DNA from 3 places in the Jeotgalibaca sp. PTS2502 genome. Region 1 is predicted to be linked to each of the others. Evidence: predicted binding sites of a transcription regulator. Region 1 holds the regulator's gene; each other region holds the start of a gene.
The links. The regulator NrdR, encoded in region 1, represses ribonucleotide reductase genes. The targets are predictions, from matches to a motif close to ACACNATATATNGTGT.
Positions count from the first base shown of each region.

Region 2: BW721_RS06495 (vitamin B12-dependent ribonucleotide reductase) is a predicted target of NrdR. The motif match lies at 1,643-1,658, and genes of this name have one in related genera.
Region 3: nrdD (anaerobic ribonucleoside-triphosphate reductase) is a predicted target of NrdR. The motif match lies at 1,488-1,503, and genes of this name have one in related genera.

Region 1 is NZ_CP019433.1:1,091,196-1,095,475, forward strand. It holds gene dnaI (primosomal protein DnaI) at 1-81, opposite strand, end outside; gene BW721_RS05335 (replication initiation and membrane attachment family protein) at 81-1,511, opposite strand; gene nrdR (transcriptional regulator NrdR) at 1,514-2,017, opposite strand; gene coaE (dephospho-CoA kinase) at 2,082-2,681, opposite strand; gene mutM (DNA-formamidopyrimidine glycosylase) at 2,682-3,533, opposite strand; gene polA (DNA polymerase I) at 3,601-4,280, opposite strand, start outside.
Region 2 is NZ_CP019433.1:1,322,433-1,326,712, forward strand. It holds gene BW721_RS06480 (MetQ/NlpA family ABC transporter substrate-binding protein) at 1-84, opposite strand, end outside; gene BW721_RS06485 (SDR family NAD(P)-dependent oxidoreductase) at 103-846, opposite strand; gene BW721_RS11800 (hypothetical protein) at 1,289-1,405, opposite strand; gene BW721_RS11925 (hypothetical protein) at 1,402-1,563, opposite strand; gene BW721_RS06495 (vitamin B12-dependent ribonucleotide reductase) at 1,680-4,253, shown strand.
Region 3 is NZ_CP019433.1:1,865,710-1,869,989, forward strand. It holds gene mgsA (methylglyoxal synthase) at 1-297, shown strand, start outside; gene nfsA (oxygen-insensitive NADPH nitroreductase) at 600-1,346, shown strand; gene nrdD (anaerobic ribonucleoside-triphosphate reductase) at 1,538-3,700, shown strand; gene nrdG (anaerobic ribonucleoside-triphosphate reductase activating protein) at 3,713-4,270, shown strand.

The DNA.
Region 1 (4,280 bases):
GGATTGAACCATTTGTTCAAATTTTTCACTGTTACCGGGACGGTTCAAATAATTTCGAAATCCTTTTCCCACATGATCCATCATGAATCCCCTGCCTTTCCACTATTTCTAAATTTCTTCAATCGTTCATTAAATTTCTTCTGAACATCTTCTGGTAATAATTCTTCCGTAACAGGACCTTGATTGTCTTTGGCCCAATCAGGTAATTTCTCAACCTTTCGGACCACATTTTTACCGTAGTAACGGGCTGAGCGATTTTCTTCTCGTTTTTCTGCAGCAGCTTTTTTCTGACCTACAAACTGTTTGGTCTTTTCAATGGCTTGCTCAGGTCGAGTCACATTAGACTGTGTCCAGTCATTGGCAATCGCCTCAACGATATTTTTCACCAAGGTCGGGTGCTTTTGAATGACTAAGGAATAATAAATAAGCATATTCAAAACAGCTGGCTCTAATTTGTGATCTGCCAGTAAGACAGACACTAATTTTTTCTCAGCAGACGTAACCGTTCCATTTTTTTGCTTCTTTATCCCGCTAATAAAAGCCATCGGTGTCATTCGTTCGCTTTGAAGAACTAACGCAATTTCCGCCGGTGTATAACCTGCTTGTGTTAATTCTTTTTGGCGATCATCAGCTTTTTGGCTCTGTTTCTCAATTGTAGACATCACCTTGTCTTGCAGTGGCATAGCAGGATAAACGAGCTGGTCTCTTTCATCTAAGACACTTTTTTCAAGTTCTCTTAAGTTAATGTGACCTGTTTCCAGGTTAGCTGCACGAAGTAAATAGTTAGCCATTGCCATTTCATCCAGACCATACATGTGGTGATAAACGACTATGGCAGATTGAACCTCGTCTGTTAAAGCGTCCTGGTTAAAAAATTCCTTTTGTAAGAATTGCTTTAACAATTGAAAATCAAATGTCGCTGTACTTAGTTTAGGTGATTGGCCATTTTTAGCTTGTAGATAAGCCTGCCCTTGTGGCAATGCTTGAGCTTTATTGCTATAAGCTTGACTCGATAAATCATAAACCTCTAAAAATGATTTGGTAATCTTTTGAAAATGTGCTTGATCAACGAGTGGATAAGTAAACTTTTCTTGTAGTAACCGTAGTTTGTTCTCTCCCACATATTCCATTAACAATAGACGCATTAAATCATCTTCAAAAAATTGCTTACTCGTCAGAGGTGGGCATGGTTCATAAAGATAATGCTTATCGCCCTCTTTTTTAAGATAGGTATTTAATAATCCAATGGCTTCCAAACGAACCCGAGCCTGATAAAGCTCTGGAATACCTAGCCCTAATGTGCTCAACAAATCAGCATGAAGACGGTCTTCACTCTTATAAAGGCCACCCGTAACTTCAGCTAGCAATAGCATATATAAACTATAGGCATGAGGCCCAATAATGGGTTGATACAGGAGAGTGACAACCTGTTTATCACAATCAGAAATAACGGCAGTTTGGCGAACCGTCAATGAATCTTTTGGACTTAATTCTTTCCACGGATAAGTCATGGTTAAGAATCCTCTCCATCTTGCCCTGATGCTGGGGCATCCGCTTCACGGGGGTCTTTCTTTTCCAATTTTTTCAGCTCATCTAAAAAGGTTTGACGGTCTGAAAATTGGCGGTAAACACTGGCGAATCGAATGTAAGCAACATCGTCAATTTTTACCAATTCATCCATCACATACTTGCCAATCTCTAGAGATGAAATTTCATTCTCACCTTGTGAGCGGATTTCTTTTTCAACGGTATTGACTAAGTCTTCTAATTGTTCCAGTGCAATTGGGCGTTTCTCACATGACCTTACGAGACCACGTAACAATTTTTCACGGCTAAATTCTTCACGCGTGCCGTTCTTTTTAATAACCAATAATGGTGATTGTTCAATTCGCTCAAATGTTGTAAATCGTTGGTGGCAACTCTCACATTCGCGTCTGCGACGAATCGAGTTATTATCATCGATGGGGCGGCTGTCCACAACCCGACTTCCACTATAATGACATTTTGGACATTGCATCTTCTTAACCCCTTTCTAGTCTTCTTTATTACGGCAATTATACCATATTTATCAAGCGCTCGGGCTAGTTTTCAACAGATCTTTTAGCTAGCCATTGATCAACTTGTAAGTAGGTTTCTGCCAAATTGCCACTATTATCAATGACAATATCTGCTTTTTCTTTTTTTATTTCTATCGATAGTTGGCTGTTCATGCGGTCAATGGCTTGAGCTTTGGTTAAGTCATCACGTTGCATCAAACGCTGACACTGTAACTCCTTTGGCGTATAAACAACCATAATAGCATCACAAAGAGGGGCGTAGCCTGCTTCAAATAAGAGCGGAATATCTAATACTAATAAATCAACGCCATTTTGACGATGAAAATCAATTTGATCACGCATCCATTGGCGGATATACCCGTCCAATAAGCCATCGAGGGCTGCTCTTTTTTCAGAATCTGAAAAAATAAGGCTGCCTAATTTCTTTCGATTTAAACTGCCATCCTCCAACAACACGTCTGGACCAAAATAGTCAGCAATGGCCTGTAAGCCAGGACTACCAATTTCAACCACTTGACGAGCTCCTAAATCGGCATCGACAATAGCAATTCCCTTAGAGGCTAAATAGCGCGATACGGTTGATTTTCCAGTTGCGATACAACCCGTTAAACCAAGTACAAACATTTATTTGTCCCCCTCTTGTTCACTAGCGTAATACTGGCAGTTGGGACAAAAATGAGTGCCTCTTTGGCCGACTTTTATTTTTTCAATTGGCGTGCCGCAACGTGGACAAGCTTGATTCTTTTTCCCATAAACATTTAAATAAATTTGGAAATGCCCTTCTTCACCAAAGCTGTTTTTATAGGTTCGGATAGTCGAACCGCCTGCTGAAACAGCACGGCCAATAACCGCTATAATAGCTTGATGAAGTTGCCGACTTTCTGTTTCATTCAGCTCATTGGCTGGTTTTTGAGGATGAACACCTGCTTCAAATAACGATTCATCCGCATAAATATTGCCGACACCTGCCACCACGTGCTGGTCTAAAATAACCGTTTTAATGGCACGACTAGTACGAGATAAGCGCTGTTTAAAATCTGAAAAACGGAAACTTTCTGCTGTTGGTTCTGGACCTAATTTTTTAAAGGGTTCGTAATCATCTTGCTTATCAATGGGTACAAGTGAAAAACGACCAAATTTCCTCACATCAAGGTAACGCAAATCCCTGCCGTCACTTAGATGAAAAACCACATGGGTATGCTTTTTATAGTCTTCCTTACTGTCAACGACTTCGTATTTGCCTTCCATTCTCAAATGGGACACCATAACCCAATTATCCAATAGGAAAATCAAATATTTGCCTCGTCTCTCAACCGTATGAATGGTTTCACCAGCTAATACGTCTTTAAATTTTTCAGATGAAAATGGTGGTGTAATCATGCGACTCCAAAAGACATCCACATGACTAATCGTCGAATGGGCAATCGTTTGATTTAATCCTCTGCGAACAACTTCTACTTCTGGAAGTTCTGGCATACTTATCTTCTCCTTATAAGAACAGAAAAGAAAACAGGCACGCCTATTTTCCTTTCTGAATGATTATTTATTTTGCTTCGTACCAGCTATCACCGTAATTACTATCGACAATTAGCGGCACACTTAATTCAACCGCATGCTCCATCACTTGCGGGACAAGCTCTTCTAAAATAGCCACTTCTTCTTCAGGGCATTCAAAGATTAACTCATCGTGTACTTGTAGGAGCATTTTTGCTTGTAAGCCACGTTTTTCAATCTCATCTTCCATACGAATCATTGCCACTTTAATAATATCGGCTGCTGATCCTTGAATAGGCGAGTTAATTGCAGTTCGTTCTGCAAACGAGCGTAGATTGAAGTTACTACTCGAAATGTCGGGTAAGTAACGTCTACGATGGAAGAGTGTTTCCACAAATCCTTTTTCCTTAGCTTCTTCAACAATATCAGCCATAAATTGTTGGATGCCTGGGTATTTCTCAAAGTAACGGTCAATAAATTCTTTAGCCTGTTTACGTGTAATATTCAAGTTTTGTGACAGTCCATAATCACTAATCCCATAAACGATTCCAAAGTTTACAGCTTTTGCTTGGCGGCGAATATTGCTGTCGACATCCGCTTCATGTTCGATACCAAAGACACGCATAGCAGTTGAGGTATGGATATCTTGATTTTCAACGAAGGCTTCCTTCATATGAATATCACCTGAGATATGAGCCAATACGCGCAATTCGATTTGAGAATAGTCAG
Region 2 (4,280 bases), 230 kb from region 1:
TTCTGCTGGTGCTTGGTCTTGGCAAGCTGCTAAAAATAAAGTGGATAGTGCTGTTATTGATAAAAATAAATGCTTCTTTTTCATATCATCATCTCCTATTTTTTAATGCATGGTCATGCCGCCGGTTACATTAATCGCTTGTCCGGTCATATAAGACGCCAGCGGACTAGCTAGAAATAAAACAACATTAGCGACTTCTTCGGGCTGAGCGGTTCTTCCGAGTGGCACTTGCGAGCAATCTTCTTTGTATATGTCGTCGGCAGTCATCTTGCGGATGAGGCCACCTTCGATTCTTTCACGGTGTTTCATTTCTGTTTCCACAATACCGGGACAAACGGCATTGACTAATATCTGGTCGGCTGCTAGTTCCTTGGCCATGGTTTTGGTGAGGCCCAAGACGGCGTGTTTGGATGCAACGTAGGTACCCATTGCGGTATAGCCATTTTTGCCGGCTTGGGAAGCAATCTGAATAATGCGCCCGCCTGCTTGTTTCTTCTGCAATAGTTTACCAACTTTTTTGGAAGTGAGGAATACGCCACGTGCATTAACGGCCATTACTTTATCCCAATCTTCTAGACTGCTATCCACGACTAAATCCATAGTGGAAATGCCTGCGCAGTTGACTAATATATCGATTTTGCCAAAATAATTTAAGCTTGTTTGAAGCCATTTATCAATATCGGCTTCATCAGTGATATCGACTTTTGCGGTCGCAAACTGTTTATTTTCTAGTTTAAAGTCTTCTTGGTAAGCATAGTCTGCTGAAATAACTGCGGCACCTGCTTGGCGTAATTTCTCAACAATGGCTGCCCCGATGCCATTTTTACCACCTGTGACTAAAGCCACCTGCTGACTTAAATCAATTTGAATCACGTCTACATCCTCCTTTTATTGATCAGAATGAAAAATAAAATTGTCTTGAACACAAAAAAAGTCCTTAACAAACAGATCCGTTTGTTAAGGACGAAAAGATTATAGTTAGTCTTTACGTGTTACCACCTTATTTTGTGCCGCCTCACAGCAAGCACCTCACCAGGTACAATTATAATACCCTGTTTCTGTAACGGGAACGCCCGTCAATGTCTCAGGTTTAGCTAGCTAAACGGTCGACAAAGCCACTCAAAGATCATTTTCCAAACAATCGCTATCCCCTCTTCTCAGCTACCGAGGTTTTCTGTCATATATTGATTATCTGTACTTTTCTTTTCATTGTGTTTTTTAATCATTCTCATTTATTTTTCATTTAAAAGAATGATACACTTGAAAATAGGCTTTGTCAATTCATTTTTTATGCAGTAATACCACCGTCTATAACGAATTCAGCTCCTGTTGAATCGTTTGAAGCTAAGAATAAGACTAGTTTGCTGACTTCACTAGGTTCAGCCATACGTTTCAATCGCATCATACCAACCATTGCTTGATTTTGATCGAAGAAATATTAACGTTTGAGCCGTTTTCTGTTTCTGCCACAACCTGTTGCCAACCAACTTCGATAAACAAGCGAACGTGTGATTCGCCCATAGCTGCTGCGCCACCTGTAATAATAGCAACTTTTCCATCCAATTTTCATTTTTAAAAAATGTTTCTCTAGCTTTTATATATCTTTAGATATAGTATATATAGTGAAGTTTTCAATAGATAAACACTATATATGGTGTTTAATGAATATGATAGGAGTGATGGTAGTGGCTACAGAAATTTCCTCCACTTTAAAAAAAGGGTTTGACTCATTGAATCAAGATATCGAGCAATTCGAGGCTGTCTTTCCAATTACGGAAGACATGCATATTACGTATGACGGTGTTGCGCGCTTAGTGATGCTGGATCGCTACTCCTTTAAAGATACGAAAAAAGTCAGTCTAAAAGAGGGTGACTTCGTCCTTTTAACAATAAAAGAAGATCCTAAATATCCCGCTCGTGGTACGGGTACTATTCTATCGCTTGATTGGGATAAAGGGACCGCTCGTATTTTAGTTTCTGAAGAATACCAACAAAATATCGATACATTTGGGATGAAAGAAGAAGGTATCGTCACACGTTCCATTATCTCGCTTGATAAACCGCTTGAATTATTTTATGAACAAATCGCCATGCGTAATGCCCATGGATTGGCTCAAGTTGAGATTTCTCCTGAAAAACGTTATGACGCTTTTGTAAAGTTTTATGAAGAACAAAAAGTGAAAAACTTTATCCCTGCTGGTCGTGTGTTATACGGAGCTGGTTCGGGTACAGATGTGACTTACTTTAACTGCTATGTGATGCCATTTGTTCCGGATTCACGTGGTGGGATTTCTGATCACCGTAAGGAAGTGATGGAAATTATGAGTCGTGGCGGCGGGGTTGGTACAAATGGTTCAACACTTCGTCCCCGTCATGCTCTAGCGAGAGGGGTTAACGGTCGCTCATCTGGATCGGTTTCTTGGCTAGATGATATTGCGAAATTAACGCACTTAGTTGAACAAGGTGGGTCACGTCGTGGTGCTCAAATGATTATGTTATCCGACTGGCACCCAGATATTGCTGAGTTTATTATTTCTAAAATGCAAAACCCACGTATTTTACGTTACATTATCGAAAACTTTGACGATGAACAAATCCGTACGTTGGCTCATGATAAATTAAAATTCACCCCATTCACTGCAAAAGAAATAAATATGTATACCGGTATTGTCAACTACAAAACCATTGCAGGTAATGGTGGCTTTGATGAGTCAGTGATTCGTGATGCTGAAATCAAACTACGTGATGGCGGTACGTACTCCGTTAACGACCCTGAATTCTTGACCGGTGCTAACATTTCGGTATGCATTACCGATGACTTTATGGAGGCTGTTAAACAGGATAGTGTCTATGCTCTACGCTTCCCAGATGTTGAACATTATTCTAAAGAAGAGATGGCAATTTACGACACGGAATGGGTAAACGTTGGTGATGTCCGTAAATGGGAAGAAATGGGTCATGCTGTCCGTACTTACCGTACGATTAAAGCGCGTGATTTATGGAAACTGATTAACATTTGTGCGACTTATGCAGCAGAACCTGGTATTTTCTTTATTGATAATGCTAATAAGATGACAAATGCATCGGCATACGGCCAACAAGTTGTGGCAACTAACCCTTGTGGTGAGCAGCCTCTTGCACCGTACTCAGTATGTAACTTAGCTGCTGTTAACCTGGCTGAAATGGTCAACAAAGACTTGCAAATGGTTGACTTTGCTAAATTGGAAAAAACAGTCCGTATGGGTGTTCATATGCAAGACAACGTTATTGATTCAACGCCTTACTTCCTAGAAGAAAACCGTAAGCAAGCTTTGGGCGAGCGCCGGGTTGGTTTAGGAATTATGGGACTGGCTGATATGTTAATCTACTGTGGTGTTCGTTATGGTTCTAAAGAAGGTAACCAATTAATCGATCAAGTCTTTGAAACCATTGCTGTAACAGCTTATGAAGAAAGTATTGAATTGGCAAAAGAACGCGGCAGTTTCCCATTCCTTATTGGTGAAACAGGTCGTGAAACACAACAGCTACGTGAGAAATTTGTTAACTCAGGCTATATGAAAGGTATGCCTGAACATGTACGTGAAGGTGTCTTGAGATACGGTATCCGTAACTCTCATCTATTAACGGTGGCACCAACTGGTTCAACAGGCACGATGGCTGGCGTTTCAACTGGTTTAGAGCCATACTTCAGTTTTTCTTACTTCCGCTCGGGTCGTCTTGGTAAATTTATTGAAGTAAAAGCTGAAATCGTTCAAGAGTATTTAGACCGTCATCCAGAAACAGATCCGAATAACCTGCCTGATTTCTTTACAACGGCTATGGAATTGTCGCCGGAGGAACACGTTGATGTTCAAACGACCATTCAGCGTTGGGTTGATAGCTCGATTTCTAAAACTGTTAATGCGCCTCGTGGTTATACGGTTGAACAAGTTGAGAAAATTTACGAGCGCCTCTATGATGGCGGTGCTAAAGGTGGTACCGTTTATGTTGATGGTAGCCGTGATTCGCAAGTGTTGACATTGAAGGCTGAAGAAAATCAATTCGACGATGTTGACGAAACAAATGAATCAGCTAAAGTGAATAAAGATAAAACATTCTTAGTTGAAACAATTGCTGACCTAGAATCAACAGATGTGACAATCGGAAATGAAATTGGCGATACTTGTCCAATTTGCCGAATTGGTACGGTTGAAGACTTAGGTGGCTGTAATACCTGTAATAACTGTGCTGCACAATTAAAGTGCGGTTTGTAATAATGAGTTAAAAAAGAGCGAAGACGG
Region 3 (4,280 bases), 770 kb from region 1:
ACTGGCTTACAGGTGACACGCTTCAAGTCTGGACCTTTGGGCGGAGACCAACAAATTGGTGCCATGATTTCTGAAAATCAAATGGATTTAGTGATCTTCTTGCGTGATCCATTGGCAGCGATGCCTCATGAACCTGATGTGACAGCCCTTATTCGCTTGTCAGATGTGTATGAAATTCCATTAGCAACTAATATTGGAACGGCTGAAGTATTGCTTCGCGGTTTAGATAGCGGCTATATGGATTGGCGTCATTTTTATAATAGCGTTGACCGTGATGACTTGACACCAGGTTATTAACAAGAGAGTGGAAAAAAAGACGTTTAGCCCCGAATCTTCTAACGCATACCATATCCGTAAGCAGCTAAAGCTACAACGGCTATGGCAACTGGAACGAATCAGCACAGGACGGTCGTAGATCATCCGAGCATTGAAAGATGCACTGTGGGCTTTTAGCCCAAGTGTATCATCATTGTAAGTTTCTAAAGCAACAACAATGATGACAAAGTGACGTCGGGGGCTGCCTTTTGGAACACGTTTAATAAAAATAAAGCAAGCTGGGAACCTGTTCTCAGCTTTTTAATTTATAGGGAGGAAATAGAATGAATCAAACGATTGAAACTATTTTAAATCACCGATCAGTGAGAGATTTTGAAGATAAGGCATTAACTAAGGAGCAAATTGCAACGCTAGTTGATTGCGCGCAGGCAGCTTCGACATCGTCCTACTTGCAAGCTTACTCAATTGTTGGAGTAACCGACTCGGAAAAAAAACAAGCCATAGCTAAATTAGCAATTAACAGTAACACCGTTGTCGATAGCGGTCACTTCTTTGTTTTTTGTGCGGATATGTACCGCCACCAAATGATTGGTGAAATGGAAGAGGTTGACCTAAGACCATCAATTGAAAGTACCGAAATGTTTATGGTTGGCTCGATTGATGCAACTTTAGCAGCACAAAATACGGCTTTGGCAGCTGAATCAATGGGTCTGGGTATTTGTTACATTGGTGGGCTTCGCAATGATATGGGCTTGGTGAGTGAGATTTTAGATCTTCCGAACCATTGTGTGCCGCTGTTTGGCTTAGCAGTTGGCCATCCAGCTGTTATTAATGATAAAAAACCACGTTTGCCGAGAGTAAATGTCTATCATGAAAATAGCTATGAGTCTGATCCAACTCACTATAAAAACCAACTAGAAGACTATAACCAAACAACTATGGATTACTACAAAGAAAGAACAAATGGTAATCGCCAAGATAAATGGACCACTCAAATTAGTAAAGGCTTGATAAATTCTAACCGTCTTTATGTTGGAGAATTTGTCAAGAGTAGAGGATTAAATAACTAATAAATTAATAGAATGTCTCTGAAGCTATGGGACTAGCCCATTCCTCAATGCTTTTCCTTAGCAATTTATTATCGTTTACTCATTTAAGAGAGTATGATAAACTGGTTTCAGCACAATATATAGGATGATTGTTTTTAATCGACACTATATATAGTATAGACAAGCGGTTTTAACATAAGGAGGGCAAGCAAGTGGAAAGTGTGGTAGATCAGTCTAGAATACAAGCGTTTATCCAGCAGCTAAGTGTGAAGAAATCAGACGGGAGAATTGTTTCTTTTAATAAACAGAAGATTGTGGATGCTGTTTTACAAGCGAATGAGGGAAAGTCATTATCGTCGCCAGAGCGGATGAAAGAGTTGTTAACGGCTGTTATTGAGCAACTTTATCTGCAAGATGTGTCGATGACGTCAACGGAAGATATCCATGAATGGGTTGAACAAGCGCTCATTAAACAAGATGAATTAGATGTCGCACAAGCTTATCACGCCTATCGTATCCGTAAACAAGAACAACGTATTGCGCAACGTGATATTGAATCACGTATTCAACAATTAATTCAAGCGGATGAAACGATTTTAAATGAGAATGCCAATAAGGATAGTCGTGTCTTTAATACAATTCGTGATTTAACAGCGGGCGTAACGGCAAAGGCGATTGGACTTAGAATGCTCCCAGCTCATGTAGAAAATGCTCACTTGAGAGGTGATATTCACTTCCACGACCTAGATTACCATCCCTACTCACCGATGACCAATTGTTGCTTGATCGATTTTAAATATATGTTTGAAACGGGCTTTTCAATTGGAAATGCTGAAGTTGAACAACCAAAATCAATCCAAACGGCAGCTGCTCAAATGGCCCAAATTATTGCCAATGTGGCAAGTAGCCAATATGGTGGAACGAGTGCGGACCGAGTGGATGAATTACTGGCTCCTTACGCTGAATTAAATTACAACAAGCATATGGAAGATGCTGAAAAATGGGTATTAGCTGAACAACGTGAAACTTATAGTTGGGAAAAGACCAAAAAAGATATTTACGATGCGATGCAAAGTTTAGAGTATGAAGTGAATACTCTTTATACTTCTAATGGGCAAACACCATTTGTTACATTTGGTTTTGGTTTAGGAACCAATCGCTATGAACGTGAAATTCAAAAAGCAATTTTGCAAGTACGTTTAGATGGTCTCGGCAAGGAGAAACGAACGGCTATTTTCCCTAAACTTGTTTTTGGTATTCGTAAAGGTATCAATTACCGACCAACAGATCCTAACTACGATGTTAAGCAACTGGCAGTGGAATGTGCGACAAAACGGATGTATCCGGATATTTTAAACTTTGATAAATTGGTTGAGTTAACCGGTTCTTATAAGGCACCAATGGGTTGTCGTTCTTTTTTACAAGGTTGGAAGGATGAAGAGGGAAGAGAAGTCAATAGCGGTCGTATGAATCTGGGCGTTGTGACTCTGAATCTACCTCGCATTGCCATGGAATCAAAAGGTGATTTAACAGCCTTTTGGGAATTATTCCAAGAACGTGTGGCGATTGTAAAGGATGCTCTACTTTACCGTATTGAGAGAGTGAAGGAAGCTAAGCCTGATCAAGCACCTATTTTATATATGAATGGTGCTTGGGGTCATAAACTGGCAGCAGACGAAGATGTTGATCAACTCTTTAAACAGAAGCGGGCGACCATTTCGCTGGGGTATATTGGCCTTTATGAAGTTGCAACGACCTTCTATGGACCTAATTGGGAAACAAATCCAGAAGCGAAACAATTAACGCTAGATATTTTAAAACAACTAAAAATAAATTGTGATGCGTGGGGAATCGAACAGGGATACCATTTTAGTGTTTATTCCACACCAAGTGAAAGTTTGACCGATCGTTTTTGTCGTCTTGACAAGGAAAAATTTGGTACAATAACAGACATTACGGATAAGGAGTATTACACTAATAGTTTCCATTATGATGTCCGTAAAAAACCAACGCCTTTTGAGAAACTAGACTTTGAGAAAGACTATCCGAAATACTGTTCAGGTGGCTTTATTCATTATTGTGAGTATCCTAATATTCGTCAGAATCCCAAGGCACTAGAGGCTGTTTGGGACTACTCTTACGATAAAGTAGGCTATCTGGGTACCAATACACCGATTGATAAGTGTTATGAATGTGATTATGCCGGCGAGTTTCATCCAACTGAACGCGGTTTTGAGTGTCCACAATGTGGCAATCATAATCCAGATAGTTGTGATGTCGTTAAACGGACATGTGGTTATCTCGGTAATCCACAAAAACGCCCGATGGTACGCGGCCGTCATAAGGAAATTACGGCACGCGAAAAGCACATGTAGGGGGCGGGAGCGATGATTAGAAATCCAGCGCCCGGCGAGTGGACGGCTGAAGCCTACTCTCGTGGCTACATTGCTGATTATAAGCCCTTTAACTTTGTTGATGGGGAAGGTGTTCGTAATAGTCTTTATGTGAGTGGTTGTCTTTTTGCCTGTCCGGGCTGTTATAACAAGGCGGCTCAGTCCTTTACTTATGGTAAACCCTACACCAAAGAGCTAGAAGACCAGATAATAGCTGACTTAGCTCATGATTATGTGCAAGGCTTGACTTTGTTGGGTGGAGAGCCATTTCTAAACACTACTATTCTCAACCCATTAATCCAAAAGGTCCGCCAAATCTATGGCGATCAAAAGGACATTTGGAGCTGGACGGGTTACCGTTGGGAAGAAATGATGGTAGAAACGGCTGATAAAAAAGAGCTACTAGCTCAGATTGATGTTTTAGTAGACGGTCGTTTTGAACAAGACAAAATGGATTTGACCCTTCAATTCAGAGGGAGTTCAAACCAACGAATTATAAATGTAAAAGAAAGTTTAGCTAGTGGACAAGTCGTTCTCTGGCAAGGATATTAGAGGAGGAATT